Regions from separate parts of the Rhizobium sp. NXC14 genome, predicted to be linked through region 3. Evidence: predicted binding sites of a transcription regulator. Region 3 holds the regulator's gene; each other region holds the start of a gene.
What was found. Region 3 encodes PhoB, which activates phosphate uptake and scavenging genes when phosphate is short. Its sites were predicted from a motif close to TGTCATNNANCTGTCAT; they were not measured.

Region 1 (7,237 bases), 340 kb from region 3:
GATCATGGCGACCCAGCGTCCGTCGGTCGATGTTATCACCGGCACGATCAAGGCGAATTTCCCGACCCGCATTTCCTTCCAGGTCACCTCGAAGATCGACAGCCGCACCATCCTCGGCGAGCAGGGCGCAGAGCAACTGCTCGGACAGGGTGACATGCTGCATATGCAGGGTGGCGGCCGCATCGCCCGTGTCCATGGCCCCTTCGTCTCCGATGCCGAGGTCGAAAAAGTCGTCGCGCATCTGAAGACGCAGGGCCGTCCTGAATATCTGGATACGGTCACGGCCGACGAGGAGGAAGACGTCGAGAATGAAGAAGACGGCGCCGTCTTCGACAAGAGTGCTATGGGCGCCGAGGACGGTGACGAGCTCTATCAGCAGGCCGTCAAGGTCGTCATGCGGGACAAGAAGTGCTCAACCTCCTATATCCAGCGCCGCCTCGGCATCGGCTACAACAGAGCCGCCTCCCTGGTGGAGCGCATGGAAAAGGAAGGTCTCGTCGGCCCGGCAAACCACGTCGGCAAACGCGAGATCGTATCCGGACGCGGCGAGGGCGATTGATCGACGATGGCCGGAGTGCGCGGCGCATTCCGGTTTCATGTTTTCAACGTAGCCAATCTTATCGTTTCCTCGACGAAGGCTGACTTGCCGCCGGTATAGAAATCCCAATCGCCGTCCGCCTCAGCGGCCAGGCGGCGTTTGAGGTCGGCATAGGCCTTGGCCTTTGCGGGATGGTCTCTGAGGTAGTTGCGAAACAGGATGCGTTGCCGATGCGCGGGATTATCGGGTGCGCAAACATAGAGCCTGTACCCGCAAGCCTCGCGGTTGCGGGTAAAGACCCAACGGCCGTCTCTGTGAGGGTCACCGTGAAATGCGAAGTCGGCAGCGCGTACCAATTCTATCGCTGCCGGTAAGGCGTCGTCAGATACCACGACGTCATCGAGGTCGATTTTCGGCTTGGCTGCAAGTCCAGGCACAGATGTGCTGCCGATGTGGTCGATGGACTGCACGAGATCACCGAGCAGGACGGAGACCTCGGCGCTGATTGCGGCAAAGAGCAGTGGCCAGGAAGTGTCGTAATCGACGACTTTGATGGCGCATCCTGGCCTCCCTACTGTGGTCGCTGCACTTCGGCCAGCAATTCGTCCAGAATTGCGATCATCTTCTGTTCGGCCTCTTCCAGCGAACCGCTATTGTCGAGTTCCGTCACGTCATAGTCGCCGCGCACGGTCAGCGGGCCGCGGGCAAGCCTGGCCATGATGTCCTCGTGTGTCTCCCGGCCGCGCGCTTCCAGCCGGCTGGCGAGCACTTCCGGGCGGGCCGTGACATTGATGACCTTCAGCCGCGGGAAAGCGGCCTGGAAGCGGTGAAGCGCCGAGCGCGAGCCGTTGGCCACGACGATATGGCCTCTCGACAGCGCCACCGATACTTCGGCCGGAATGCCGTATTTCAGGCCATGCGCCTCCCACCACACGGCGAAGGAGCCTGATTGCTCCATGGCGGCAAAGCCTTGGAGGGAGACGGAAAGATGATCTTCGCCGCCGGCATCGCGGTGGCGGGTGATGACGCGGCGGGCGAAATGGACGTTGTCGCGGCCGGAAAAACACCGCGCAGCGAGGTTCATCAGCGTGTCCTTGCCGGCGCCGCTCGGCCCGACGACGACGACCATGATGCCGCGTTCGGCTCCTGCTGCCGCATGGGGTTCGTGTGGCGTCATGCGACACGGCGTCCCTGGCGCCAGACGGAGCGTGTCACCGGCACGCCGTGCGAGCGGTGGACACGGACGAGATCGGCGCGCAGCCCGGTCGCGATCCGGCCGCGATCATTGAGGCTGACAGTGCGGGCAGGCGTCGACGTCACCATCGCGATCGCTTTCGGAAGGGTGATGCTTTCCACCTCGTCGGCAAGGATGAAGGGTGCATGCAGCAGGCTCAGCGGCACGTAGTCGGAGGACAGAACGTCGAGCACGCCCATTTCGGCGAGATCGCGGGCGGCGATGTTGCCGGAATGGGATTTGCCGCGCACGATGTTCGGCGCCCCCATCAGCACGCTCATGCCGTGCTCGTGCGATGCCCGGGCGGCATCGAAGCTGGTCGGAAACTCGGCAAGGCGCACGCCATTGTCGATCGCCTCGTCGACATGGGAGAGTGTGGCGTCGTCATGGCTTGCGACCGTGATGCCGCGCTCGGCGCAGACCTTGGCGATGGCGTTTCGATGTGGCGTCGAATTGCGCGCCGATTCCGCCTGGCGCTTGGCGACGAAACGGGCGAAGGCCTCGTCGCTCAGGCCCCGCTTCTTCTGATAGTAGAAGATGTATTGATCCATCGTCTGGAACTGCCGCTGGCCGGGCGCATGATCCATCAGCGAGACGAGCCGCACATGCGGATCATTTTCGAAATCGGCGAAATGTTCAAGTACATTGTCGGCCGATACCTCGCAGCGCAGGTGGATGAGGTGTTCGGCGCGCAGCCTGCCTTCCTTCTCCGCCGATTGGATGGCGTCGGCCATCTCTCGCATCTCGCCATGTTCGAACCCGCCGTCCTCGTCCGCGCCCATGCGCAGGCAGTCGAAGACCGTCGTGATGCCCGATGTGACGATCTGGGCGTCATGCGCCTGGACGGCAGCCGTCTTGTGCCAGCGGATGCCCGGACGCGGCTGATAATGGCCTTCGAGATGGTCGGTATGCAGTTCGACAAGGCCGGGAATGACGTAATCCCCCTCGAAATCTTCGCCGGCTACCGAATTGCCTTCAGAGATATCGGCGATCTTGCCGTCGCGGATGAGGATCGATCCTGAAAGGATGTCGTCCTCGAGAACGATGCGGGCGTTGGAAAAGACGGTCTCTTTGCTCATATTGTCAGGTCTTTCAGTTTTTGGCGCCGGCAAGGGGCAGCCAGGAACGAACTTTGAACGGGGCGCCGCGCGTCTCCTCGATGAAGACGGCGAGACCGGAGATCGAAAGCGGCCGGCCGGTGAAACCGGCAAAACGTTCCGCCAGGATTGCTCTCATGACCTCGGCGCGCTCTGCAGGCACCTGCCCGCTCAGTGTCATGTGGAAACCGAAATCCTCCATGACGTAAGGATAGCCCCAGCGCTGCAGATTGGCGCGCTGGCTGTCGCTGAGCCTTTCCGGATTGCGGCGCGCGATATCGGCCTCGGACAGCGTTGCGCGGAACGGCTCGAAGGACTTTACCACCTTCGCTGCGAAATCTTGAAGAGGTTGATGAAGAGAAGCCGGAACAAGGGCAAAAAATCGACCGAGCTGACCGAGGACGAGCTGGGGTATCTCGAAGGCCGGGGTCCGGGCGGCAAACTCCTCGGCAAAGGCCATGAGATCCCTTTCGGTGACTGAACCGGCAAGCGAAAACGGCGCCTTGATCGTCGCGTGAAAGCCGTAGCGTCGCGGGTCGGCGGTCAGCTCGAACTGCTCTGCCGCACTCAGCCTCTGATGTTCGGGTGCAGGATAGGTTTCGCCGGTGAAAGCATCGCGGCCGAGCCAGAGCGAAGCCGCGCCGGTCAGGGGATCATCCTTCGGCGGCGAAAAATAGAGAGCGTAGCGCAAGGCTTTTGTCCTGGGGATCGTCGAAACGGGGAGCGCAATGTGCAGTGATTTGGCGGCGAACCGCAAGCAGGCTCCCGGCTAAAAGATTTCCGTGACAGAATGATGATGACGGCCGCGCCGCCACCGCCTTCATCGAGTGCTCAGTGCGAATTCTTGCCCATCAGCCGATGGCGCAGCGCGTTCGATGCGGCGTCGAACAGGAAGACGACGATCAGGATCAGAATGACCATATAGGCGACGTTTTCCCAGTTGGCGTTGGTGCGCATTGCCTCCCAGAGTTTGAGGCCGATGCCGCCTGCGCCGACAGCGCCGATGATCGTGGCGCCGCGCACGTTCGATTCCCACTGGTAGAGCGTCTGGCTGACGATGACGGGGACGATCTGCGGCATGATGCCGTAACGATGGACGAGCACCGTCTGGGCGCCGGTCGATTTGATGCCTTCTCGCGGCTTGTTGTCGATGTTCTCGAGCCCCTCGGAATAAAGCTTGCCGAGCGTGCCGGTCTCGGTGAGGAAGATCGCGCCGCTGCCGGCAAGCGGCCCTGGGCCGAAGGCGCGTGTCAGGAAAAGCGCCCAGATCAGCATGTCGACAGAGCGCAGGAAATCGAAGAAGCGCTTGAGAATCTGGTTCATGATGCGGTTCGGCGTGATGTTGCGTGCCGCCAGAAAGGCGAGCGGGAAGGCGGCGAGGGAGCCGAGCAGCGTTCCGAGAAAGGCCATGACGATCGTCTGGAAAAGCTTGGTCCAGACGTCGCCGTGCTGCCATTCGCTGTTGTTCCAGATGTCATCGAAAGCGAGCGACAGGTTGGACTGGTCGGGCTTGATGCGCGGGCCGGAGACAATGAGGCCAAGGACGTCGCCGACCGGCTTGTCGAAGAATGACGATTGCGTGTCGAAGAGGAAATTTGCCCAGCCGAGGAAACGCTTGCGAACTTTCACGCGATCGACGGAAATGCTGACGTCGCCGGCAAAGCCGAGATCAGCGAGCACGTTGTCGTCATAGACCGTCATCCAGCTCGGCACCGGGCCGACCACCTCGGGCGCGCCGCTCGAAACGTTGACCGGGACGCTGACGCCGTGCGCGGTCACGATCGTTTCGCTCTTCGAAACGGTGATGCTGCGGCTGGTGCCGCTGACGGAAACGGTGATGCTGCCATCGGGATTGTTGACCACCCAGTCCGGATGCGGATTGTCGCCGAGCGGCGAGAAGCGGGGATAACGCACCTCGATCGAGCCGTCATCCTGGATGCGGAAGTCCGGCTGCACATCATAACTCACCCATTGGCTGAGATAGATGCCAACGCGCTCCCAGTGGGCTTCGGCAAGAAGCTTGGGCAGGTCAAAGAACCAGACGGCGTAGAGGCCGTAGAGGAGGCTCGCACTGAGGATCATCAGCCCGCCGAAACGCTGGCGGAACGACCGGTGGAAATATTCTGGATAGCGCGCTTCAATCTCATGCATGCGGTTTGCGTCGATCACCGTCATGGCGGCCTCAATGTTGCAGAAGGAAGGCGTGTTCGCCGACGAGACGGCGGCGCAGCCAGGCGGAGAACTGGTCAGCGGCGATGATCGTCACGAACAACAGGAGTACGAGGGCAACGGTCTTTGCGCCGAAGCCGCGCGAGATCGAAAGCTTCAGCTCTTCGCCGATGCCGCCGCCGCCGACGGCGCCGATGATGGTCGAGGCGCGCACGTTGATCTCCAGGCGCAGCAGCGCATAGGAGGTGAAATTCGGCAGCACTTGCGGCAGGACGGCGAAGCGCACCCGCTCCCACCAGTTGGCGCCGACGGCCTTCATCCCCTCATGCGGCTTCATGTCGATGTTTTCGGCAACCTCGTAGAAGAGTTTGCCGAGCGCGCCGATCGTGTGCAGGGTGATGGCGATGATGGCGGCGACCGGCCCGATCGACAGGATCGCCGAAAACAGGCCGGCGATGACGATTTCCGGGAAGGCGCGCAGGAATTCCATCAGCCGCTTGGTGAAGACGCGCAGCGGCCACGAACTCGTCAGGTTGCGCGCCGCAAAGAAGCTCAAGGGCACGGCAAAGACGAAGGCGATGACAGTCGAGATCAGCGCCACGTTGATCGTGATGATCATCAGCTCGAAATATTCCGGGATGTAGAAGTCTCCCCAGATATAGACGCGGCCTTTGATGAAGTTGAATTCCTCGCCGCCCTTGTCGTTGACGCTCGCTATGTCGAAGATCGCGCGCCAGACGTCGTTCCAATCCTTGGGGATGAGCCAGCTCAGGAAGTCGAATAGGTGCGGCAGGCGTTCGAAGAAATGGCCGGCATTGCTCTCATCGGCAAAGCGGACGGAGCTCACGAAAGCCGCGATAAGGATAACCAGGCCGAGCACGGTGTAGAAGCGGCGCTTGGCGACCATCCGGTCCCAGGCGGTGCCGATCTCCTGCGTGCTCTGCATGTGCGGCTGTGTGTCGGCAATGGTCATGGACGCTCCGCGGATAACAAACAAAGGGCGGCCGTTGTCAGCCGCCCCCGTATTCAAAAGGCGATCAGCCGCCGATGGCCGCCTTGCGAACTTCGACGACGGCCTTGTAGAAGTCGTGCTTGACGGGAGCGTAGCCCTTGTAGTCGCCGCCTTCGACAGCCGAGAAACACTTGTGATCCTTTTCCGGCAGGGCCGTGAAGAAGGCTGCGAGCTTCGTCTGCCACTCCTGGCCGAGAGCGTTGCGCACGACCAACGGGCCGTTCGGGATCAGCGGCGAACGCCAGACTTCAACGAGCTTGTTCGGATCGACGGCGCCCTTGTCGACTTCCTTGCGGAACGTGCCGGAAGTGTAGCCATCCTTGAAGTCGCCGATGCCCGACGAGTCGTCGACGGCGACATCGACCTTGCCGTCATAGGCGGCAAGCAGGTTGTTTTCGTGACCGCCGTTGAATTGGGTCGAGGCAAAGAACTTGTCGTTCGGCATGCCGGTGTCCTTCGGGATCTGAGTCAGCGGCACGAGGTAACCGGAGGTGGAGTCCGGATCGGCGTAGCCGAGCTTCTTGCCCTTGGCGTCCTTGATGGTCTTGATGCCGGAGGACTTCAGTGCGAGGCCGATCGAGTAATAACCCGTCGAACCGTCTTTCTGCTGCGTCGTCAGGATCGGCGTAACAGCCTTCGGATCCTTCAGGTAGACGGAGGCGTAACCGGAAGCGCCGAGTTCGGCGAAGTCGAGCGTGCCGCCGAGCAGGCCCTGGATAACGCCGTCATAATCGGCGGCCGGGAAGAGCGAGACCTTCTCGAAGCCGAATTCCTGCTTTAGGTGGTCGGCGAGGCAGGCATAGTTGCGCAGGCGGTCAGTTTCATTTTCGCCGCCAAGGATGCCGATGCGGAATTCCTTGAGGTCTGCGGCATTGGCGGCGCCGGCGAGCGCAAACAGCGCCGTTGCCGCAAAGAGTGCTTTCTTCAACATGCGTTCTCTCCTATCGACCGGTGTCTCCGGCCTTCCCGTTACGAAGAAGTGTGCCCTTAACGCGGGCGTTCGATCGCGGCCGCCTCTGTCAGAGACCAGCCAACGCCAGCCGCTGGACGCCGGCGGATTGATTGTTGGCGCCCTCGGGAGCGATATTGATGGAGGTCGAGGTCATCGTTTCGTCGATGCCGGCGCCGTCCTTGTCCGTGCCGTAGATTTCCTTCACTGCTTCGGCCGTCAGCTCCGAGGGCTTGCC
Region 2 (7,237 bases), on a different replicon from region 3:
CGCGCTCGACGATTTCGTCGACGAATATTGGAGCGGCGGTTCGAACGACGCGGGGACCGCTGCCGAAAACTTCTTCGCCATCTTCGAGTAGGATCGTGCCCGTGGCGTCAGACCGACCCTGACCGCCACGGCTGCCGGCCGCCGCGTGCTACGCGGCGGCGGAGTTTCGCTTTCCATCCGTCAAAGAGTTGGCCGATGTCCGTCAAACGCAAGCGTAATCTTTCCGCCACCATCGCCCTCTTGCCGACTTGGTTCGCCGCGGTCGTGGTCTTCATCGGTACCATGGCCTGGTCGATCCGGCTGTCCTTCACCAACTCCACACTCTTTCCGTCCTCGACCTATGTCGGCTTTGCACAGTATGCGAAGCTCTTCGCTTCCGCCAAATGGCTCGCCTCGCTGCAAAACGTCTTGATCTTCGGCGTCCTCTATGTGGCCGGCTGTCTGGTGCTCGGCTTCTTGCTGGCCGCAGCACTGGACCGCAAGATCCGCTTCGAAAGCGCCTTCAGGGCGATCTTCCTCTATCCCTACGCCATGTCCTTCGTGGTGACGGGGCTGATCTGGCAATGGATGCTCAATCCGACACTCGGCATTCAGGCGAGTGTGCGTTCGCTTGGCTGGGAAAGCTTCGTCCTCGACTGGGTGGTCAATCGCGACATGGCGATCTATGCGCTGGTGCTCGCCGGCGTCTGGCAGGGCGCGGGGCTCGTCATGGTGATTGCCCTTGCCGGCATACGTGGCATCGAGGCCGAGCAATGGAAGGCGGCGCGCATCGACGGCATTCCCGTCTGGCGCATCTATGTCTCCATCATTCTGCCCCAGCTCGGGCCGGCGCTCGCCGCTGCCGGCATGCTGCTCGCCATGGGCGTGATCAAGACCTACGACATCGTCGTCGCCATGACCAATGGCGGCCCCGGCAATGCGACCGAAGTGCCGGCGAAATTCATCATGGACAATCTGTTCGGGCGCCAGAACCTCGGCCTTGCCACAGCAGGCGCGACGGTGCTCGTCCTCGGCGTCGTCATCGCAGTCGCGCCGTTCCGTTACGCGATGCACATGCGCAACCAGGCAAAGGGAGGGGCGTGATGAACCAGCCTCACCCGAATGGGCCGAAGCCGGCACGGATCACGGCGGGACGCATCGGCCTTTATACCTTCTTGGTCGGCGCTGCGCTTTTCTTCCTTCTGCCGCTCTATACGATGGTCGTCACTTCGCTGAAGTCGATGGACGAAATCCGGCTCGGGCAGATCTTTGCCCTGCCTGCCACGCTCGATTTCTCCGCCTGGGTGACCGCCTGGTCGGGCGCCTGCATGGGAACCGTCTGCGTCGGCATTCGTAGCGGCTTCTGGAATTCGGTGGCGATCACCGTTCCATCCGTCGCGCTCTCGGTCTTCATCGGCGCCGTCAACGGCTATGCGCTGTCGCTCTGGCGGCCGCGTGGGGCAAATGCGCTCTTCGGCCTGCTGATGGCCGGTGGTCTGATCCCCTATCAGATCTTCCTCTATCCGATGGTTCGCGCCATGGCGAATATCGGTCTCTATAATTCGCTCGCCGGCATCATTCTCGTCCATGTCATCTTCGGACTGCCGCTGGTGACGCTGCTTTTCCGCAACTATTTCGTCAGCGTGCCGGAGGAGCTCTGCAAGGCGGCGCGCGTCGACGGCGCCGGCTTCTGGCGCATCTTCTTCGAGATCATGCTGCCGATCGCCGTGCCGATGGTGGTCGTGGTTTCGATGCTGCAATTCACCGGCATCTGGAACGACTTCCTGCTTGGCCTCGTCTTCGCCGGCCGGGACAACCTGCCGATGACCGTGCAGCTCAACAACATCGTCAACACCACGATGGGCGAGCGCACCTATAACGTGAACATGGCGGCGACGATCCTGACCGCCATCGTTCCGCTCGCCATCTATTTCCTGTCCGGCCGCTGGTTCGTGCGCGGCATCGCCGCCGGCGCAGTCAAGGGGTAACGTATTCCATGCAATCTGCTGTCTCCGTCAAGGATCTGAAGATCGCCTATGGCGACCATACAGTGATCGAGAAGATGTCGATCGACATCGCGCCGCGCGAATTCCTGGTGCTGCTCGGCCCTTCGGGCTGCGGCAAGTCCACGCTTCTGAACGCCATCGCCGGGTTGCAGGACATTACTGCAGGCGAAATCTGGATCTCGGGCAAGAATGTCAGCTGGGAGGAGCCGAAGGACCGTGGCATCGGCATGGTCTTCCAGTCCTACGCACTCTACCCGCGCATGTCGGTCCGCAAGAACCTCTCCTTCGGGCTTCGCGTCGCAGGCCTGCCAAAGGCCGAGATCGAGGCACGCGTCGCCCGCACGGCCGCGCTCCTCCATCTCGACACATTGCTCGACCGGCGTCCTGCCGAGCTGTCCGGCGGCCAGCGGCAGCGCGTCGCCATCGGCCGGGCACTGGTGCGAGAAGTGGATATGTTCCTCTTCGACGAGCCGCTGTCGAATCTCGACGCCAAGCTGCGCAACGAATTGCGCGTCGAGATCAAGAAGCTGCATCAAAGCCTCGGCAACACCATGATTTACGTGACCCACGATCAGGTCGAGGCCCTGACGCTCGCCGACCGCATCGCCATCATGCGCGACGGCGTGATCCAGCAGCTTGCTTCGCCGGCCGAGATCTACCGCCGTCCGGCCAATCTCTTCGTCGCCGGCTTCATCGGTGCTCCGGCGATGAATTTCGTCGAGGGCCGGATCGAGCGCGGCGGCGGAGCACCCGTCTTCAGAAGCAACGGCCTAACCGTCGACCTCACCGACTATACCTTTCGCACGGCTGCCGTGGAAGGACCTGTTACGTTAGGCTTTCGCCCTGAGCACCTTGTGCTCGACGGGGCGGCAAGCGGGCTTCCCACGATTGCTGGCCGTGTTTCCGTCGTCGAGCCGATGGGTTCGGATGCCATCGTCTGGTTCGACTGGGCGGAGCACAGTCTCTCCCTTCGTTTCATGGGCGACGTCGACTTCAAGCCCGGCGATGCCATGGCTCCGGGCCTTGATATCACCAAGGCGTCACTCTTCGCTGCCGATGGATCGCGGCTTTGACGCGCCATTCCTTTGCTTTCCCGCAATTTCGGATGTGCTTTGCGCTGCATTGAGGAATTGCTCCAGGACAGGATTTGAAAAGACATGTCTGAGATCATTTATGATGCGCTGGTGATCGGCTCCGGCGCGGCGGGTTCCTTCGCGGTCAAAGAGCTGACGGCCAAGGGCCTGTCGGTGCTGCTGCTCGAGGCTGGGCCGGCCGTCGGCCCCAGGGATTTCAACCCGGCACGCAAGAAGGCGCCGGCAAGCAGCATCAATATATGGGAGCGTGCGCGCGCCACCCTGAAGGGCCAGCCGATCCAGGCGCGGGCGGCCTTCTTTACCGAGCGCTTCAGCCACTTCTTCGTCAACGATCGCAAGAACCCCTATACGACGCCGAAGAACGAGCCCTTTCTCTGGATCCGCGGCCGCCAGGGCGGCGGGCGCCTGCACAGTTTCGGCCGCGTGCTGCTGCGCTGGACCGACGATGATTTCAAGATCCGATCGCGCACCGGAAAGGGCGTGGACTGGCCGATCTCCTATGACGAGCTTGCGCCCTTCTATGGCGAAGTCGAGGCCTATCTCGAGCTCTACGGCAACAAGGACGATGTGCCGACCTTGCCGGACGGCGTCTATGCGAAGCCGGCAAGCCTCACGCCCGCCGAGCAGATATTCAAGCAGGCTGTAGAAAGCCGCTGGCCGGACCGGCGCGTCATCTCCTGGCGCTATATAGCGCCCGACGCAGAACGCATGCCGCGACCGCTGCGGGACGCAAAGGCGACCGGCCGGCTGACGGTCCGTTATGACGCCGTCGTGCGTCGCATCACCACCGACGAAAAAACCGGCCGCGCCACCGGTGCGGAATTCATCGATCGCAACACGGGCAAGGTTTCGACGGCTCGCGCCGCGACAATCGTGCTTGCGGCCTCGCCGATCGAGAGCGTGCGGCTGCTGCTGAACTCGGTATCGGCAAGACATCCTGACGGGCTCGGAAACAGCTCGGGCGCGCTCGGGCGCTATTTCATGGATCAGCTTCCATGCCTTGCCTTTGGCTCCTTTCCCAAGGCGAAGGGTTGGGCCGTCGACGATTCCGCTCCTGTCGATCCCTTCTACAATCCGTCGGGTGGCATCTTCATCCCGCGTTTCGACGAGGGTGACGCCGCCCGCGGCGATTTCGACTATCAGGGCAGCATCGGCAGGGCGCCGGTTTCAGAGGATGCCGATGCGCGTCTCGCCTTCTTCGGCTTCGGCCGCATGCTGCCCTATGCCGATAATCGCATCACCCTCGATGGCAAGCGCAAGGACGCCTGGAACATTCCGGTGCCACACATTCGCTGCGTCATGCAGGAGGAGGAGCGGCGGCTGCTCCGCCGGCAGGAGGAGACGTTGATCGCCATGGTCAAAGAGGTCGGCGGCGATCTTGAATTCATCGGATCGCCCACCGGCCTCAAGGAGATGGGCAGAGGCGCCTTTCCCGACGCCGATGCCTTCAGCCGCTTCATGTTCCGCACATGGTTCCGCAAGACCATGTGCATGGGCGCAGCAATCCATGAAACCGGCGGTGCGCGCATGGGCGAAAGCCCGGAAGCTTCAGTGCTCAATCCCTACAATCAACTGTGGGATGCTCCGAACGTCATCGTCACCGACGCCAGCGCCTTTCCGGGCAGCGGCATCGCTGGCACGACGCTCACCGTCATGGCGCTGACCATCCGCGCCTGCCGCAACCTTGTCGACCACTACCGAACGGGACTGCTCTAGGCACGCCTCCATCTCGTGTAGGCGGCGTCTAAAAAGTTCGCCGGCATGTGGAGTGGCGAAAGAGGCGAACAAGTGAACGAGCTGTGGGTTATCCAACCGTCACACTAACTTTGCAGTGACATGCTCCTGTCAACTGAGCAGGAAGGGAAAGCCCATGTCTAAAACACATCAGGACCAGCTCAGCCGGATAAAGGCCGAAATCGCCGACAGCTTCGATGAGGAGCTGGAAATGCAGCTGGAGGAAGACCGGCTGGACGATCTGGTCGTCGAAGGAATGACGGAACCGGCGGAGCAGACGCTCGATCGGAAGATCTATTTCCGCGAGCTTTTCCGACTGCAGCACGAACTGGTTCGGCTGCAGGATTGGGTTCAGTACAAGAAGCTGAAGGTCGTCGTGCTTTTCGAAGGCCGGGATTCGGCCGGCAAGGGTGGCGCGATCAAGCGCGTAACCCAAAGGCTCAACCCGCGCGTCTGCCGCACAGTGGCACTGCCTGCGCCGACCGAACGGGAGCGCCATCAATGGTATTTCCAGCGTTATGTCCCGCATCTTCCCACCGCCGGCGAGATCGTGCTCTTCGACCGCAGCTGGTACAACCGCGCCGGCGTCGAGCGCGTGATGGGCTTCTGCACTCCTGACGAACTCGAGGAGTTCTTCCGCTCGGTGCCCGAATTCGAACGGATGCTCGTCCGATCCGGCATCGTGCTGATCAAATACTGGTTCTCGATCACCGACGAGGAACAGGAATTCCGCTTCAAGATGCGCATCCACGATCCGCTGAAGCAGTGGAAGCTTTCGCCGATGGACATGGAAAGCCGCATCCACTGGGAGGAATATACCAAGGCCAAGGAAGAAATGCTGGCGCGCACACACACCAAGGAGGCGCCCTGGTGGGTGGTGCAGGCCGTCGACAAGAAGCGGGCGCGGCTGAACTGCATCGCCCATCTTCTTGATCAGATTCCCTACGAGGACGTGCCGAAGCCTGAGATTCAGCTGCCGGATCGTATCCGTCATGCCGACTACATCAGGGCGCCGGTTCCGGCTGATATGTATGTGCCTGAGCGCTATTGAAAGCATAGCCGCAACAAGTCGGCTTCCGAAGCGTTGAAACCGAGACCGCATGGTCACTGGACCGTGCGGTCAACGCGTGTTTCCCAACGGCTGCATCGTGAGGTATAAAGACTGAGCGTCCTTCGGCCGATAATACGGAGATGACGGGAGGTTGGTCATGACCGGCTTTTGGAGATTAATCGTTCAGGAGGTTGTGCTCTCGGCGATTCTGGCGGCCGGCAGTGTTATCGGCCTTCCCAAGCTTGCCGACCCGAACGCCAGCGCCGATTATCCTTTGGCAGCCGTGGTTTTTCTGGCGATGTCAGCGGCTTTGGTGACTTATGAGCTTCTGACACGGAAGCCATCCTGATGCTCTCGTTTACCGGCCGGTTGGCGCAGCCAATAAGGTGCGGCCGACCGACAGATTGCGCCAGCACGTCCGGCAAGCTCGTTACGCCGCGCTAGAACACGGCCTAACGATTGCACCGCCGCAGCCGCGGCCGTCAGGCCGCGATGTCAGCCATATGGTTCAGTTCCTCGTCGGCATCATCCGGCAGCACCAATCCGGCAGCAGCGAGATTCTCCCTGAGATGGCCGAGCGACGACGTGCCGGGGATCAACAGGATATTGGCTGCGCGGCGCAACAGCCAGGCGAGCGCCACCTGCATCGGCGTGGCGCTGAGGCGTGCGCCAACATTGGAGAGTGTGGACGATTGCAGCGGCGTGAAGCCGCCGAGCGGGAAGAACGGCACATAGGCGGTGCCCTGACGGGCGAGCTCGTCGATGAGCCGGTCGTCGTTCCGATGCGCCAGATTGTACTGGTTTTGCACACAGACGATCTCGGTGATCCCGCGGCCTTCGGCGACCTGTTTCGATGTGGCGTTGCTTAAACCTATGTGACGGATCAGACCTTGCCGCTGGAGATCAGCCAGAACCGTCAGGGGTGCTTCTATCGAGCCTTCGGCCGGGCTATGCAGGTCAAATGTGATCCGGAGGTTGACGACATCAAGCACCTCGAGGCCGAGGTTGCGAAGATTGTCGTGAACCGCCTGCGTCAGTTCCTGGCGCGAGAAGGCCGGAATCCAGGACCCGTCCGCGCCGCGCCGCGCGCCGACCTTGGTGACGATGACGAGATCGTCGCCATAGGGATGGAGCGCTTCACGGATGATCTGATTGGTCACGTGCGGGCCGTAGAAATCGCTGGTATCGATATGGTTCACGCCGCATGCGACCGCCTCGCGCAGCACCGCCAGAGCGGCGCCGCGATCCTTTGGCGGGCCGAACACGCCGGGCCCTGCCAGCTGCATGGCGCCATAGCCAAGTCGCCTCACCTTGCGGTCGCCGATATTGAATGTGCCGGATTGATGGATGATGGACATGGTCGCGCTCCTTTC
Region 3 (7,237 bases):
GGGGCCACGGGGCCTGGGGACGTAACGAATGAGCACATCCGTCATACTTCTGTGCCTTGTGGTGATCGGTGCCGCCGCCTATCTGGTCGCGCGCAGCCGTGCCACGGCCCTTGCCGGAGGCAGGTCCTCCGCACTGCATTCCCGGCCGGCCTATTACGGCGCCTATGCCGCGATCTGGACGGTTCTTCCCGCCCTCATCGTCCTCTGCGTCTGGCTCTCCGTCAGCCCCGGCATCATCCAGTCCTCGGTTCGGGGAGCTTTCCCTGCTGACGTCAAGGCTCAGGCCGCAGTCGAACAGGATCTGAGCTATTCGATGGTGGCGACGGTCGCGCGCGGGTTGACGATGCTGACATCGGACGAAGCCGCCGCGGTGGCAAACGATCCGGCCGCCCTGCAGGCCAAGCTCAGCGAAAAGGGCGTGCCGCTCGCCGGCCAGCCGCAGCCTTACATGGTCGCGGCCGCCAAGACGCTGAATTCCATGAGCATGACGAGCCGCCTCGCCATGACGGCGATCGTCTTCATTCTGGCCGTTGCCGGCGCCCTTTATGCGCTGCGCGCCATCGCGCCGCGCTTCCGCGCCCGCAACCGCGTCGAGCGCGTCATGCTCTGGGGCCTGCTGCTCGCCTCCTCGATCGCCATCCTGACGACGGTCGGCATCGTGTTGTCCATGCTGTCGGAAGCCGCCCGCTTCTTTGCCGTCGTTCCCGCCGGCGAATTCTTCTTCGGCACCGTCTGGGATCCGCGCTTTGCCGGCGCCGGCAGCTCCTCCTTCGGCCAGTTCGGCCTGATCCCGCTCCTGCTCGGCACGCTATATATCGGCCTCGTCGCCATGCTCGTCGCCGTTCCGGTCGGCCTCTTCGCCGCCATCTATATGGCCGAATACGCCTCGCCGAAGCTGCGTTCCGTCTCCAAGCCTCTTCTCGAAGTGCTGGCCGGCATCCCGACGATCGTCTACGGCTTCTTCGCGCTCGTCACCGTCGGTCCGTTCCTGCGCGATTTCTCCGCCCAGATCAGTGGCCTGCTCTCCGGCAGCTACACCAATTTCATCCAGGCGCAGAGCGTTCTGACGGCTGGTATCGTCATGGGCATCATGTTGATCCCCTACGTCTCCTCGCTGTCGGACGACATCATCACCGCCGTGCCGCGGGCACTGCGTGATGGTTCGCTCGGTCTCGGCGCCACACGCTCCGAAACCATCAAGAAGGTGGTCCTGCCGGCCGCGCTTCCCGGCATCGTCGGCGCGCTGCTGATGACCGCCTCGCGCGCCATCGGCGAGACCATGATCGTCGTGTTGGCCGCGGGTGTCGCCGCCCGCATTCAGATCAACCCTTTCGAGCCGATGACCACGGTGACCGTCAAGATCGTCAACCAGCTGACGGGCGACCTTGAGTTCACCTCGCCGCAGACGCTGGTTGCCTTCGCGCTTGGCATCACGCTGTTCTGCATCACGCTTTGCCTCAACATCTATGCGCTCTACATCGTGCGCAAATACCGGGAGCAGTACGAATGACGAATATTGTTTCTCCCGCCATCGGTGCCACCGTTTCCAAAGTGCCGGCCCGCCGTGATATCGGCATCAAGCGCCGCTATGCCGCCGAGCGCCGGTTCCAGGCCTACGGTATCGCCGCCATCGCCTTCGGCCTTATCTTCCTCTTCGTCCTGCTGTGGACGGTGATCGGCAAAGGCTACACCGCCTTCCAACAGACGACGATCACCCTGCCGGTCGAATTCGCCGAAAAGACGATCGATCCGAACAGCAAGCGGGCGACCGATCCTTCGGTGCTGATTGCCGCCAACTATCCGGTTCTGCTGCGCGACGCGATCGTCAAGCAGCTGAACATCAATGCATCGAGCCGTCCGGATGTGCGCGATGCAACCGCCATGCTCTCCAAGAGCGCGCCGATCCAGCTGCGCGATCTGGTCGTCGCCGATCCCTCGATCATCGGCAAGACCGTCAACGTCACCCTGCTCGCCGATGCCAATATCGATAGCGCCAACAAGGGCCAGATCGATCTTTCCGTCGATGAGAAGAACCGCAAGGTCAACGACAAGCAGGTCAACTGGATGAACCAGCTGAAGGCGAGCGGCGCTCTTCAGAAGCAGTTCAACACCGGCCTCTTCGTCAACGGCAATTCCAGCCGTCCGGAGGCCGCCGGTCTCGGCGTCGCCCTCATCGGCTCGCTCTACCTGATGCTGATCGTGCTGGTTCTGTCGCTGCCGATCGGCGTCGCCGCTTCGATCTATCTCGAGGAGTTTGCGCCGAAGAACAGGCTGACGGACCTGATCGAGGTCAACATCAACAACCTCGCAGCCGTCCCGTCGATCGTCTACGGTCTGCTCGGCCTTTCCGTCTTCATCAACTTCATCGGCCTGCCGCGCTCGGCTTCTCTGGTAGGCGGCCTGGTGCTGACGCTGATGACCCTGCCGACGATCATCATCGCCACCCGCGCGGCCCTGCGCGCCGTGCCGCCTTCGATCCGCGCCGCAGCTCTCGGCCTCGGCGCCTCGAAGATGCAGATGGTGTTCCACCACGTCCTGCCGCTTGCCATGCCCGGCATCCTCACCGGCACGATCATCGGCCTGGCGCACGCGCTCGGCGAAACCGCGCCGCTGCTCTTGATCGGCATGGTCGCCTTCGTCGCCAATGCGCCCGCGACACCGCTCGAGCCCTCGACGGCCTTGCCCGTGCAGGTCTATATGTGGGCGAACGAGGCCGAACGTGCCTTCGTGGAGCGTACTTCGGGTGCCATCATCGTCCTGCTCCTGTTCCTGGTCGTCATGAACATGGGCGCCATCCTCTTGCGTCGTCGCTTCGAGCGCCGCTGGTAAACGGAGTTAAACATCATGAACATGCTGACGGAAGCTGCAGTTGAAAAGGCGCTGGATCAGAAGATGAGCAACGTCCCGTATAAAATGATCGGACAGGATGTCTCCGTATACTACGGCGAGAAGCGCGCGCTTTTCGACGTGAACCTGAACATCCGCGAAAACACCGTAACCGCCCTGATCGGCCCCTCGGGCTGCGGCAAGTCGACCTTCCTGCGAAGCCTGAACCGCATGAACGACACGATCGAGGGGTGCCGCGTTACCGGCAAGATCACGCTCGACAGCGACGATATCTATGATCCGGATATCGACGTCGTCGAACTTCGCGCCCGCGTCGGCATGGTTTTCCAGAAGCCGAACCCATTCCCCAAGTCGATCTATGAAAACGTCTCCTACGGCCCCCGCATCCACGGTCTCGCCAAGTCGAAGGCCGATCTCGACCAGATCGTCGAGAGCAGCCTGCAGCGCGCCGGCCTCTGGAACGAGGTCAAGGACCGCGTGCACGAATCCGGCACGGGCCTCTCCGGCGGTCAGCAGCAGCGCCTGTGCATTGCCCGCGCCGTTGCCGTCAGCCCGGAAGTCATCCTGATGGACGAGCCCTGCTCGGCCCTTGACCCGATCGCCACCGCCAAGGTCGAGGAGCTGATCCACGAGCTCCGCGAAAACTATACGATCGTCATCGTCACCCACTCCATGCAGCAGGCCGCGCGCGTCTCGCAGCGCACCGCCATGTTCCACCTCGGCAATCTTGTCGAGGAGAACGACACCGACAAGATGTTCACCAATCCGGACGATCCCCGTACCCAGGACTACATCATGGGTCGCTTCGGCTGATCACGGCCATCCGAAGCCTTCCCCTTATTCGAGGACAAAGCCCCATGGCATCGACACATATTTATTCTGCCTATGATGATGATCTGAAGTTCCTTTCCAGGCGGATTTCCGAAATGGGCGGCCTGGCCGAACAGATGGTCGCCGAATCGGTCCGGGCGCTGGTCAACGGCGATACCGCGCTGGCGCAGAAGGTCATCTCCGACGACGTGATCCTCGATCATACCGAGCGCGAAATCGGCGACAAGGCGATCGTCACCATCGCCCGCCGTCAGCCGATGGCGGCGGACCTGCGCGAAATCATGGGTTCGATCCGCATCGCCGCCGATCTCGAACGCGTCGGCGACCTCGGCAAGAACACCGCCAAGCGCGTCATCGCCGTGCAGAGCACCGGCGTGCCCCGCAAGCTCGCCCGCGGTCTCGAGCATCTCTCCGAGCTGGCGCTTGTCCAGCTCAAGGAAGTGCTCGACGTCTATACGACACGCGCTGCCGACAAGGCGACCGCCATCCGCGAACGCGACAACGAGATCGACGCCATGTACACCTCGCTGTTCCGCGAGCTCTTGACCTACATGATGGAAGATCCGCGCAACATCACGAGCTGCACGCATCTGCTCTTCTGCGCCAAGAACATCGAACGCATCGGCGACCATGCCACCAACATCGCCGAGACGATCTACTACATGGCAACAGGCGCCCAGCCGGAAGGTGATCGCCCGAAGGATGACAGCGCCAACACCGTCGGCGCCGCGACGGAATAATCCTTCCAAGATTGCGTGCGCGCCCGTTCGGGGCGCGCAAAGAGGTCGCAGCCAATTTCTGAATTTGCGCAGGACGCCTGCTTAGACCCCGAGTTTAAGGCTTGTGCGCGAGGAGACGGACACGCATGATCCCGAGAGTCGCAGTTGTTGAAGACGAGGAAGCGCTCAGCGTGCTCCTTCGCTATAATCTCGAAGCCGAAGGCTTCGAGGTCGATACCATCCTGCGCGGCGACGAGGCCGAAATCAGGCTTCAGGAGCGCACGCCCGACCTGCTCATCCTCGACTGGATGCTGCCCGGCGTCTCCGGCATCGAACTCTGCCGGCGCCTGCGCATGCGGCCGGAAACCGAGCGACTGCCGATCATCATGCTGACGGCGCGCGGCGAGGAGAGCGAGCGTGTGCGCGGACTGTCCACCGGCGCCGACGATTATGTCGTCAAGCCCTTCTCGACCCCCGAACTCGTCGCCCGCGTCAAGGCGATGCTGCGCCGTGCCCGCCCCGAGGTGCTGTCCTCGGTGCTGAAATGCGGCGATATCGAGCTCGACCGCGAAACCCATCGCGTCCACCGCAAGAGCCGCGAAGTCCGCCTCGGCCCGACCGAATTTCGCCTGCTGGAATTCCTGATGTCGTCGCCGGGCCGGGTCTTTTCCCGCTCGCAGCTGCTCGACGGCGTCTGGGGTCACGACATCTATGTCGACGAACGAACCGTCGACGTCCATGTCGGACGCCTGCGCAAGGCGCTGAACTTCTCCAACATGCAGGACGTCATCCGCACCGTCCGCGGCGCCGGCTATTCTATGGAAGCCTGAGGCTGAGGGAGTGTGTGAGATGGGCGTTCCCGCCAAACGCACGGCAGTACGGCTTGTGAGGCCCCCCTTGCCGTCGTCGATCGCAGCCGCTTCTTCGCCAGCGTCATTGCGCCGGCGAGGCTTATGCGTCTCGGCACCACCTTTCCATCGCGCCTGCAGAGCCGACTTGTCCCGGCATCACCTCTCCTCCGTCATCCCAGGGCTTGACCCTGGGATCCATCGGGCCGGCGCTGCGGGAACAGGGATGCATCCAACTGCAGGGAAATTATCGAAGCCGAGTGCTTGGTTGTCGATCCCAGGGTCAAGCCGGGTCAAGCCCCGGGATGACGGAGCGTGTGGTTGGCGCTCTCGCCAAACGCGCCGGTGGTGCAACCTGTAGCACCCGTTTTTGCCGCCGATCCATCGCCGCTGCAGAACCAGCTTCATCGCACTGGCGTGGCTTATCTGTCCAGGCACCACTTCTCCTCCAAGCCCCGGGATGACGGAGTGTGGGGTTGGCTTGGTTGCTAAACGCAAAGGTCACTTCCCCAATCGAATAAAAAAACGGGCCACTCGGCCCGTTTCTCGTTCTCGGCAATACCTGTCCGCTCAGCTGACCCGTGCCGCGGCCCGGCGCCTTTCGTTGATCGGCTGATAGGCAAGCTTCTGATGATAGCTGCAATAGGGCGAATTGTCGGGGGACTCGCAGCCGCAGAAATGGAAATCTTCCTTGAGCGGGTCGCCGACCGGCCATTTGCAGGTGCGTTCGGTGAGCTCCGTCAGGCCGAGGCGGCGAGAAATCGGCACGACCACATTGCCGGCCGGCACATATTCCATTTCCTCGACGGCATCGACCTCGATCTCTTCCTTCAGCATCGTTGCGCCCTGTTGACGGGTCACGGTGCGGGTGGTGATCCGGGAGGCGTAGTTCGGCGCGCGCGGCGCGGCTGTCTGGCGCTTCGGCGTGCGCGCCGCGGTGGCCGTGCCGCCGGCCTTGGCGCGGCCGGGAAGGCTGAGCCTGTGCACCTTGCCGATAACGGCATTTCGGCTGACGCCGCCAAGCTGCGCAGCAATCTGGCTGGCGCTCAGTCCTTCGGCCCAAAGCTTCTTGAGTTTCTCGACCCGCTCGTCTGTCCAGTTCATGCCCTGTCTCCACCTTTTGCGTTGGTGATGGCAGAATCCCTCACCGTTGTCCCGGAAGCCTCCGAAACAAGAAACGCTTGATCAATTTTGGTGACTAGTTCCGCCGCATGCAGTCTAGTAATTGAACTTTAACCTAGTGTGAGGCTGACTCCGTGACAAGAGTCGCGGGAATCCGGATGAATCGAATTTCAAGTTTTCCCCAACTTGCTGCCTCTGCGTGGCATTTCTGCAATAATGCCTGTTGAAGGCCGAAAGTGCCGCTGCACAAGCTTGCTGCATAGGCTAAGGCGCCAGTTTTGTTGACATTGCAGCGCGAAAAGGAAATAGTACCGCTCGCCGCCGAAAGGCGGCATTTTTGATTTTTTGGACCTGGTTTTGTTAGCCGGAGTCCGTGCAAGACAACATTGAACGGGAGACCCGCGCCATGGCTGAAGCCGCGCCGCTTTATGACACCTATTCTCGCGCCCCGCTGCGGTTCGAGCGAGGCGAGGGCGTATGGCTGATCACCGAGAGCGGCGAGCGCTATCTCGATTTCGGCGCCGGTGTCGCCGTCACCTCCGTCGGCCATGGCAACCCGCATGTGGTCGCGGCGCTGAAGGAGCAGGCCGACAAGGTCTGGCACCTCTCCAACATCTATGAGATCCCCGGCCAGGAGCGCCTCGCCAAGCGCCTGACGGACGCTACCTTCGCCGATAAGGTGTTCTTCACCAATTCTGGCGCCGAGGCGCTCGAATGCGCCATCAAGACCGCGCGCCGCTACCAGTTTTCCAAGGGGCATCCCGAGCGGTTCCATATCATCACCTTCGAGGGTGCCTTCCATGGGCGCACGCTCGCGACGATTGCCGCCGGCGGTCAGGAGAAATATCTCGAAGGTTTCGGCCCCAAGGC
Region 4 (7,237 bases), 550 kb from region 3:
CAGATTTCGCCGAACGTGAAATGATCATCGCGCCTTTCGAAAGCACGCTCTTATCGAAGTCCTGCCAGCTCGAGCGCGGCAGGTTGAAGAGCCGTTGGCGCTCGGCCAGCGTTTTTTCCATGTCGGGATCGGGATCGATGATGATGTCGCGGTGATCGAAAGCGGCAATGAGCCTGATCTTGGGAGAGAGCAGCATGCCGTTGCCGAAGACGTCGCCCGACATGTCGCCGACGCCGGCGACGGTGAAGGGCGTGGTCTGAATGTCGATGTCCATCTCGCGAAAATGGCGTTTTACGGTTTCCCAGGCGCCGCGGGCGGTGATGCCCATCTTCTTGTGATCGTAACCGGCCGAGCCGCCGGAGGCAAAGGCGTCGTCCAGCCAGAAGCCAGCCTCCTGCGCCAAGGCATTGGCGGTGTCGGAGAAGGTCGCCGTGCCTTTGTCGGCGGCAACGACGAAATAGGGATCGTCACCATCGAGCCTGATCGTATCGGCCGGCGGCACGACCTCGGCGCCGGAGATATTGTCGGTGATCGAAAGCAGCGTGCGGATATAGGTCTTGTACGCCTCGCGGCCGGCATTGAAGATTCCGTCGCGGCTGCCGCCCACCGGCAGCTTCTTCGGGTAAAAGCCGCCTTTGGCGCCGACCGGCACGATGACGGCGTTCTTCACCTGCTGCGCTTTGACGAGGCCGAGCACCTCGGTGCGGTAATCCTCGGCACGATCAGACCAGCGCAGGCCGCCGCGCGCCACCTTGCCGAAGCGCAGGTGGACGCCTTCGACTTCGACGCCGTAGACGAACATCTCGCGGAAGGGTTTCGGTTGCGGCAGCCTGTCGACCAGGTGCGGATCGAGCTTGAAGGCCAGCATGGCTTTCGGCGACCCATCGGGGTTCTTCTGGAAATAGTTGGTGCGCAGCGTCGCGTCGACGATGTTGACGTAGCGGCGCAGAATGCGATCGTCGTCCAGGTTCGGCACGTCGGCAAGATCGGCCTCGATGGCCTGGTGCAGGTCGGCGATCTTCTTGAGGCGGGCCTTTTCGGAAAGCCTGGGATCGAGCGTGTCGTGGAACAGGCGGAAGATGGCGGCGGCTACACCAGGATATTTATCGAGCGTCGTTGCGATGTAATCCTGCGAATAGGCGATCCCGGCCTGGCGGAGGTATCGGGCATAGGCGCGCAATACATTGGTTTCGCGGGCCGAGAGCCCGGCCGAAAGGATCAGCCGGTTGAAACTGTCATTGTCGATCGTGCCGGCAAAGGCGGCGACGAAGGCTTCCTCGAGCGCAGCGCCATACCGATGGAGGTCGATGTCGCTGCCGTTGCGGGTCTCGAGCTCCATATCGTGCAGCACGACGAGTTGGGTTGCGCCATCGCCGACCTGTACCCCAATGTCGAAGGTGCGTTCGCTGACGACATTGAAGCCGAGGTTCTCGAGGAGCGGCACGCGGCGTGACAAGGCCAGCTGGCCGCCGGCGTGGAAGATCTTCAGCGAGAGGATGCGGCCCTGTTCTTCCTGGCGGTGATAAAACTGGATTCGCAGCGGCTCGCCGGCGGCGCAGGCGCCGATATCGGCAAGGTCGGCGACGGTTTCTTCAGGGGTAAAGGAATCCTGGAAAGCTTGATCGACCGATAGTTTCGGCGACTTTGGTCCGGCAAGCGCTTCGAAACGGTCGTTCCAGCGGGCAGTGATTTCGCGGATCTTCTGCTCGAGCCTTGCCTGCGGTATGCGCGGCGTCTTGCCGCCGGAACGGCCGATGATGAAATGCACGCGGGCGACGCCGCCTTCGGGAAAAGCCGGATAATAGGCGGACACACGGCCGTCATAGACGGTCTTCAGATAGGTGCCGATGCGCTCGCGCACGATCGAATCATATTCCTCACGCGGCACATAGACGATGACCGAGACGAAGCGGTCGAAATGGTCGATGCGCGGCAGGACGCGCACGCGCGGCCGGTCGGCGAGATCGTTGATCTGCTCGGCAAAGCTCGCAAGCAGCGTCGTGTCGATCTGGAATAGGTCGTCGCGCGGATAGGATTCCAGCGTGTTGTCGAGCATGCGGCCGGAATGGCTCATCGGGTCGAAGCCGAAATGCTCCTTCACCTTTTCGATCTTGGACCGCAGCAGCGGGATTTCGGAGGCGAGGGAGGTATAGGCCGTCGAGGTGAAGAGGCCGACGATGCGGAGTTCCCCGGTGACGTTGCCCTCGGCATCGAAACGTTTGACGCCGACATAATCCATATAGGCGCGGCGATGAACGATCGATTTCACATTCGCCTTGGTGACGATCAGGAAGTCGGGGCCGTCGAGGAAGGCGAGGATCTCTGGCGTGGTGGTCACAGCGTCCTTGCCGGTACGCAGTACGAGAACGTCCGGGTTGGAGAGGATGCCGAGGCCGGCGCCCTTGTCGCGCTCGACCTTGGCGTCGGCGCCCTTGCCGGAATAGATATATTCACGCATGCCGAGGAAGGTGAAATTCTCGTCGCGCAGCCAGGTCAGGAAGGCCACCGCTTCAGCATGTTCGGCCTTCCTGCGGCCGGCACCGTTGGCCGACAGCTCGGCGATTACGCCATCGAGCTTGGCAAGCATCGGCTTCCAGTCCGAGACCGACAGACGGACCTGTTCGAGCACGGTCTGGACGCGTTTGACGAGGTCGGCAGCCTGGGTGGAATTCAAGGGGGCGATATGGAGCTGAATATGACTGACTCGTGCCGCGGGATCGCTCGGGTGGTCGGCGGAATAGAGCGTGGGGGCTCTGCCCTTTTCCATGACGAGGATTGGATGCACGGCCATGAACAGATCGCGGTAGGTGCTCGTCACTTCACCCATGACCGATTCATAAAGGAAAGGCATGTTCCGGTCGGTCACCGACAGCACCGAGACGGCGGTGCCGCCGGGTGTCACCTCGGCAAGTGTGTCGATGCTGACGCGGGGCGTCTTGCCGTTCCAGGCGGCAAGTTCCTTTGCCGAATGCACGGCAGAGCGCGCCAGCATGTCGGGCGTATAGAGTTCCAGATCGTCATTGCTCGCCCGGCCAAAGAGAATTTCCGGATCGAGATGCGCCTCGCTCATCGCCTTGGCGATCTTGCGCGCAGTCTCGATCTGCTTCTCCCGTTTCGGATTGTTTCTGGCAGCCATGGAACGCCTCCCCGCATTGGACTGATTTTTTCGCAAGCTAGCAGAAGATTTGTCGAAAGAATCCCTAAAATAGCGCTGTCGGGGATCGTTTTGATGCTTTTTTGCCGGCGGAAATTAGAAATTGGCAGAGTTTTTTCGCTTTTGAGGCCGAAACGCGTTGGCAAGGCCTCTCTTCCTGGTTTGCTTTCGCGGCACATTTCCATGCTCACGTGAAGAATGGTTGACAGCTCGCCGTCAAAAAGATCATCAAACGCCATCATCATTCGGACCTCGGTTTCATGTCGGAAAATGCAGCGGGCACAGTCATCGTTATTTCCAGCCATGTCGTGCGTGGCTCGGTCGGGAATCGGGCGGCGGTGTTTGCGCTGGAGACGCTCGGCCATCCGGTCTGGGCGCTGCCGACCATCGTTCTGCCCTGGCATCCCGGCCATGGCCGTTCGACGCGGCTGACGTTTGCCGAAGCGGATTTCGACGCAGCGATCGAGGATCTGATTTGCGCGCCCTGGATCGGTGAAGTCAGGGCTGTGCTTTCGGGCTATTTCGGCAATGCCGCCCAGGCACGCTCGGTCGCCCGGCTGATCACTGCGCTCCGGCAAAACAATCCTGAACTACTTTATGTCTGCGATCCGGTCATGGGCGATCTCGGCGGCCTCTACGTGCCGGAAGCGACGGCCGAGGCCATTCGTGATCATCTCATTCCGCTGGCCTCGCTCGCAACGCCGAACCGGTACGAGCTCGCCTGGCTGTCGGGAGCACCGCTCGATGACAACGGCGCAATCATGGAGGCGGCGCTGGCGCTCGGGCCGTCGCGCATGCTCGTCACCTCGGCGGTGCCGATGATGGCGGGCGGCACCGGCAATCTCTTCCTTTCCGGCCGTCACGCGCTTCTTGCCGAGCACCGCGTTGTCGAGAACCCGCCGAATGGTCTCGGCGACCTGCTGGCCGCCGTTTTCCTGTCGCGCCTGCTGTCCGGCCTCGAGGACGAAAAGGCGTTGCAGCTTGCCACCGCCAGCGTGTTCGAAGTGCTTGCGCGTGCGGTCAAGCGCGGCAGCAACGAGCTGATGCTGGCCAGCGATGCGTCCAGCCTTTCGACGCCGATGGCGATGGTGCAGATGCGCCGGCTCGTACACCCGGCGCAGCGTCGGAAAAAATGACGCATTTGCCAATGTGCGCATTTTGCGGTGCAGCAGTTGATCTTGTCCTCCGCGCGCGCTAATCCAGAGGCATGCAGCGTTTTCCAAACACCCTTCTGAACGGTTATCGCAACTTTATGAACGGGCGTTATGCCGACGCCCGCGACAGGTATCGGCAACTTGCCGAAAACGGCCAGAGTCCGAGTACGCTTGTCATTGCCTGTTCGGACTCGCGTGCGGCTCCCGAGCTGATCTTCGATGCCGGCCCGGGCGAGCTTTTCGTCATCCGCAACGTTGCCAACATGGTGCCGCCCTACGAGCCGGACGGCCATTTCCATTCGACATCGGCCGCTCTTGAATTTGCCGTGCAGGCGCTGAAGGTTTCGGACATCGTCGTGATGGGCCATGGCCGCTGCGGCGGGATTCGGGCGGCACTCGATCCGAATGCCGAGCCACTATCGCCCGGCGATTTCATCGGCCGGTGGATGTCGCTGGTCAGACCCGCAGCCGAGCAGATCCAGAGCAATGACGTGATGACCGCGGCCGAGCGGCAAACTGCGCTCGAGCGTGTCTCCATCCGCAACTCGATCGACAATCTCAGAAGCTTTCCCAATATCAAGGCGCTGGAAGAAGCCGGGAATCTTCATCTTCACGGCGCTTGGTTCGACATCTCGACAGGTGAGCTCTGGGTGATGGACGCGGACACGCGTGACTTCATTCGTCCCGAGATCTAGGGACTAGCGGGTTTATCAGTTTTTTAAGGATTGCTGTTAAACTTGCATCAATTGGTTGCGCGACCGGCATTTGATCACGTGGCGATTGGCGATGAAGTTCGAAACCATTAAAAAGGTTATGCTGGCCGCCGTTCTGCTGCCCTTCGCCTTCATGCTGATTGAAGGCGCCTTCGTTCTCCGAACTTCCATCCAGCATTACAGGGATCTTGAGAAAGACCGGCAGTTCGCCGATGTGCTGGCGCGTGGCGGGTCGATCGCGGCGACTGAAATCCTCAGTGAAATCGATGCCACTCGCCGCTATCTCGCGCATCCCAGCAGCGAGACTGCAGTCGACATGCAGCGAAGCCGACTGACGCTCGATCGCGAACGCCGCGCCTTCCAGGCCAGCCTGCCGCCCCGCGATACGCTCGATCAGGGACTTGCAGCTGAATTGTCGGCTCTCAGCCTTGCCTACAGCCGCATCGTCGCGGCGCGGAGCGCTGTCGACCAGGGCCGTTATTCAGGCAGCAATCCCGGCTCCGTCTACTGGTATGCGGCTCTGAAGCAGCTTGCGGTCGTCGACGCACTTTCACCACTGATCAGCGACCCGGTGCTGCTTGAGAAATCCAACCAGCTGATGGGCATCCTGCTGACCTACTACGGCGAAAGGCTGATCACCGGGATCGGCACCGTTACCTCAATCAAGACGTTTCCGCCAGATTTCCGATTGAACTCTTCATTCAGGGCAAGACCATGCTCGGTGCCGGCATGGATCACATGGTCTTCCATTCCACCGCGCCGATCGTGCGTGACATCGTTGCCTATCTCGGTCGCAGCGATCAGGTGAGGGCGGATGCGATCACCGATGCCATTCTCGCCCGGTCGCGGCCATCTCGCGCAATGGGCGACGCCTGGGCGGCCACACAGCGCGAACGCATGGTTTTCCTCCAGCAGAAGATGGTGGAGGCCGCGAGCGATATTCACGAGACCGGTGAACAGTTTTCGACGCTCTCGCACATACACCTGACGCGGATACTGGCGCTAAGTGCGGGCCTATTGATTCTCGCAACGCTGGTGATGTTGCTGGCGGCAAGAGGCCTTCGGCTGATAGACCGGCTGATCCGCGACCGTGAGACGCTGGTGGGCGAGTTGCGCAACGCTGCTCAAACCGACCTTCTGACGGGGCTGTACAACCGGCGTGGCTTCGAGGTCGCCGCCTCGGCGCTCCTCACCCAGGCCGAGCACGGGTCACGCTGGGTTTCCGTCGTTCTCTTCGATCTCGATCATTTCAAGAAGGTCAACGATGTTCACGGCCATGATTCCGGCGATGCCGTCCTTCGGCACGTCGCGAGCGTCGCGCATCAGAATTTCCGTTCATTCGATCTTCTGGTGCGCCATGGCGGCGAGGAATTCCTGGCGCTTTTGCCGGATTCGACACCTGATGACGCCGCAATCGTCGCCGAACGTGTGCGCATGGCGATCGAGGCGGCTGAGGTTCCTTTGCAGAGCGGCGAACTGCTCAGAGTCACGGCGAGCTTCGGATGCGCCGGCCGGGCAAATGCCGCCGCCAACCGGAACTTCGAGGATCTGGTCAAACGCGCCGATCTGGCGCTTTACGCCGCCAAGGCTTCGGGCCGCAATTGCGTGGTGTCGGGGCCAGTTGTGCCGACTCCTCCGCAAGAGGAGCGACGCAAGACGGCATCGAGCGGCGGTTTTGATTCCCGCATATGAAAAACGCCGCATTCACAGCGGCGTTTTCAGATTCATTGTCGATGAACGCTTATCTGCCGCCGTCGATCTGCTGTCCGATATAGGCGATCGCCTGCTGATAGACGCTGGCGGCGTTCCAGCCCTGAATCGCAGCGAAATTCGGCTCCCCCGGCTGATAGCCGGCGCCGGCACGCCAGCCGTGGCCCTTGAGGAAATTCGCTGTCGAGGCCAGCGCATCGGCGCGGGAGCCGACCATGTCGACCCGGCCGTCGCCGTCGCCGTCGGCGCCAAAGCGCACGACGTTGCGCGGCAGAAACTGCGTCTGGCCGATTTCACCATGGGCGGCACCCTTGGCCTGCGGGCTCAGATAACCCTCGGAGACGAGCTGGAGTGCCGCATAGAGCTGGTCGGTGAAATATTCCGAACGACGGCAGTCATAAGCAAGGGTCGACACAGCCGATAGCGTATGCTGGTTGCCCATATAGCTGCCAAAACCGGTCTCCATGCCCCAGATTGCGATCAGCGGACCGGCGGGAACGCCGAAG

Region 1: a site for PhoB is predicted at 3,652-3,668, ahead of NXC14_RS00820 (DUF1045 domain-containing protein). Genes of this name have one in related genera too.
Region 2: a site for PhoB is predicted at 4,882-4,898, ahead of ppk2 (polyphosphate kinase 2). Genes of this name have one in related genera too.
Region 4: a site for PhoB is predicted at 3,346-3,362, ahead of NXC14_RS21740 (NAD-glutamate dehydrogenase). Genes of this name have one in related genera too.

What each region holds. Positions count from the first base shown of each region.
Region 1 covers NZ_CP021030.1:170,119-177,355, forward strand. The annotation lists gene NXC14_RS00800 (DNA translocase FtsK) at 1-559, shown strand, start outside; gene NXC14_RS00805 (GrpB family protein) at 595-1,140, opposite strand; gene phnN (phosphonate metabolism protein/1,5-bisphosphokinase (PRPP-forming) PhnN) at 1,110-1,715, opposite strand; gene NXC14_RS00815 (alpha-D-ribose 1-methylphosphonate 5-triphosphate diphosphatase) at 1,712-2,851, opposite strand; gene NXC14_RS00820 (DUF1045 domain-containing protein) at 2,865-3,560, opposite strand; gene phnE (phosphonate ABC transporter, permease protein PhnE) at 3,701-5,044, opposite strand; gene phnE (phosphonate ABC transporter, permease protein PhnE) at 5,052-6,011, opposite strand; gene phnD (phosphonate ABC transporter substrate-binding protein) at 6,076-6,981, opposite strand; gene phnC (phosphonate ABC transporter ATP-binding protein) at 7,070-7,237, opposite strand, start outside.
Region 2 covers NZ_CP021032.1:192,583-199,819, forward strand. The annotation lists gene NXC14_RS25185 (ABC transporter substrate-binding protein) at 1-91, shown strand, start outside; gene NXC14_RS25190 (sugar ABC transporter permease) at 196-1,083, shown strand; gene NXC14_RS25195 (carbohydrate ABC transporter permease) at 1,083-1,967, shown strand; gene NXC14_RS25200 (ATP-binding cassette domain-containing protein) at 1,976-3,058, shown strand; gene NXC14_RS25205 (GMC family oxidoreductase) at 3,143-4,795, shown strand; gene ppk2 (polyphosphate kinase 2) at 4,950-5,864, shown strand; gene NXC14_RS25215 (hypothetical protein) at 6,022-6,213, shown strand; gene NXC14_RS25220 (aldo/keto reductase family oxidoreductase) at 6,347-7,222, opposite strand.
Region 3 covers NZ_CP021030.1:510,014-517,250, forward strand. The annotation lists gene pstC (phosphate ABC transporter permease subunit PstC) at 29-1,510, shown strand; gene pstA (phosphate ABC transporter permease PstA) at 1,507-2,829, shown strand; gene pstB (phosphate ABC transporter ATP-binding protein PstB) at 2,845-3,660, shown strand; gene phoU (phosphate signaling complex protein PhoU) at 3,705-4,418, shown strand; gene phoB (phosphate regulon transcriptional regulator PhoB) at 4,544-5,227, shown strand; gene NXC14_RS02530 (GcrA family cell cycle regulator) at 5,816-6,349, opposite strand; gene NXC14_RS02535 (aspartate aminotransferase family protein) at 6,774-7,237, shown strand, end outside.
Region 4 covers NZ_CP021030.1:4,458,501-4,465,737, reverse strand. The annotation lists gene NXC14_RS21740 (NAD-glutamate dehydrogenase) at 1-3,136, opposite strand, end outside; gene pdxY (pyridoxal kinase PdxY) at 3,415-4,290, shown strand; gene NXC14_RS21730 (carbonic anhydrase) at 4,362-5,003, shown strand; partial or broken gene NXC14_RS21725 (GGDEF domain-containing protein) at 5,095-6,713, shown strand; gene NXC14_RS21720 (lytic murein transglycosylase) at 6,763-7,237, opposite strand, start outside.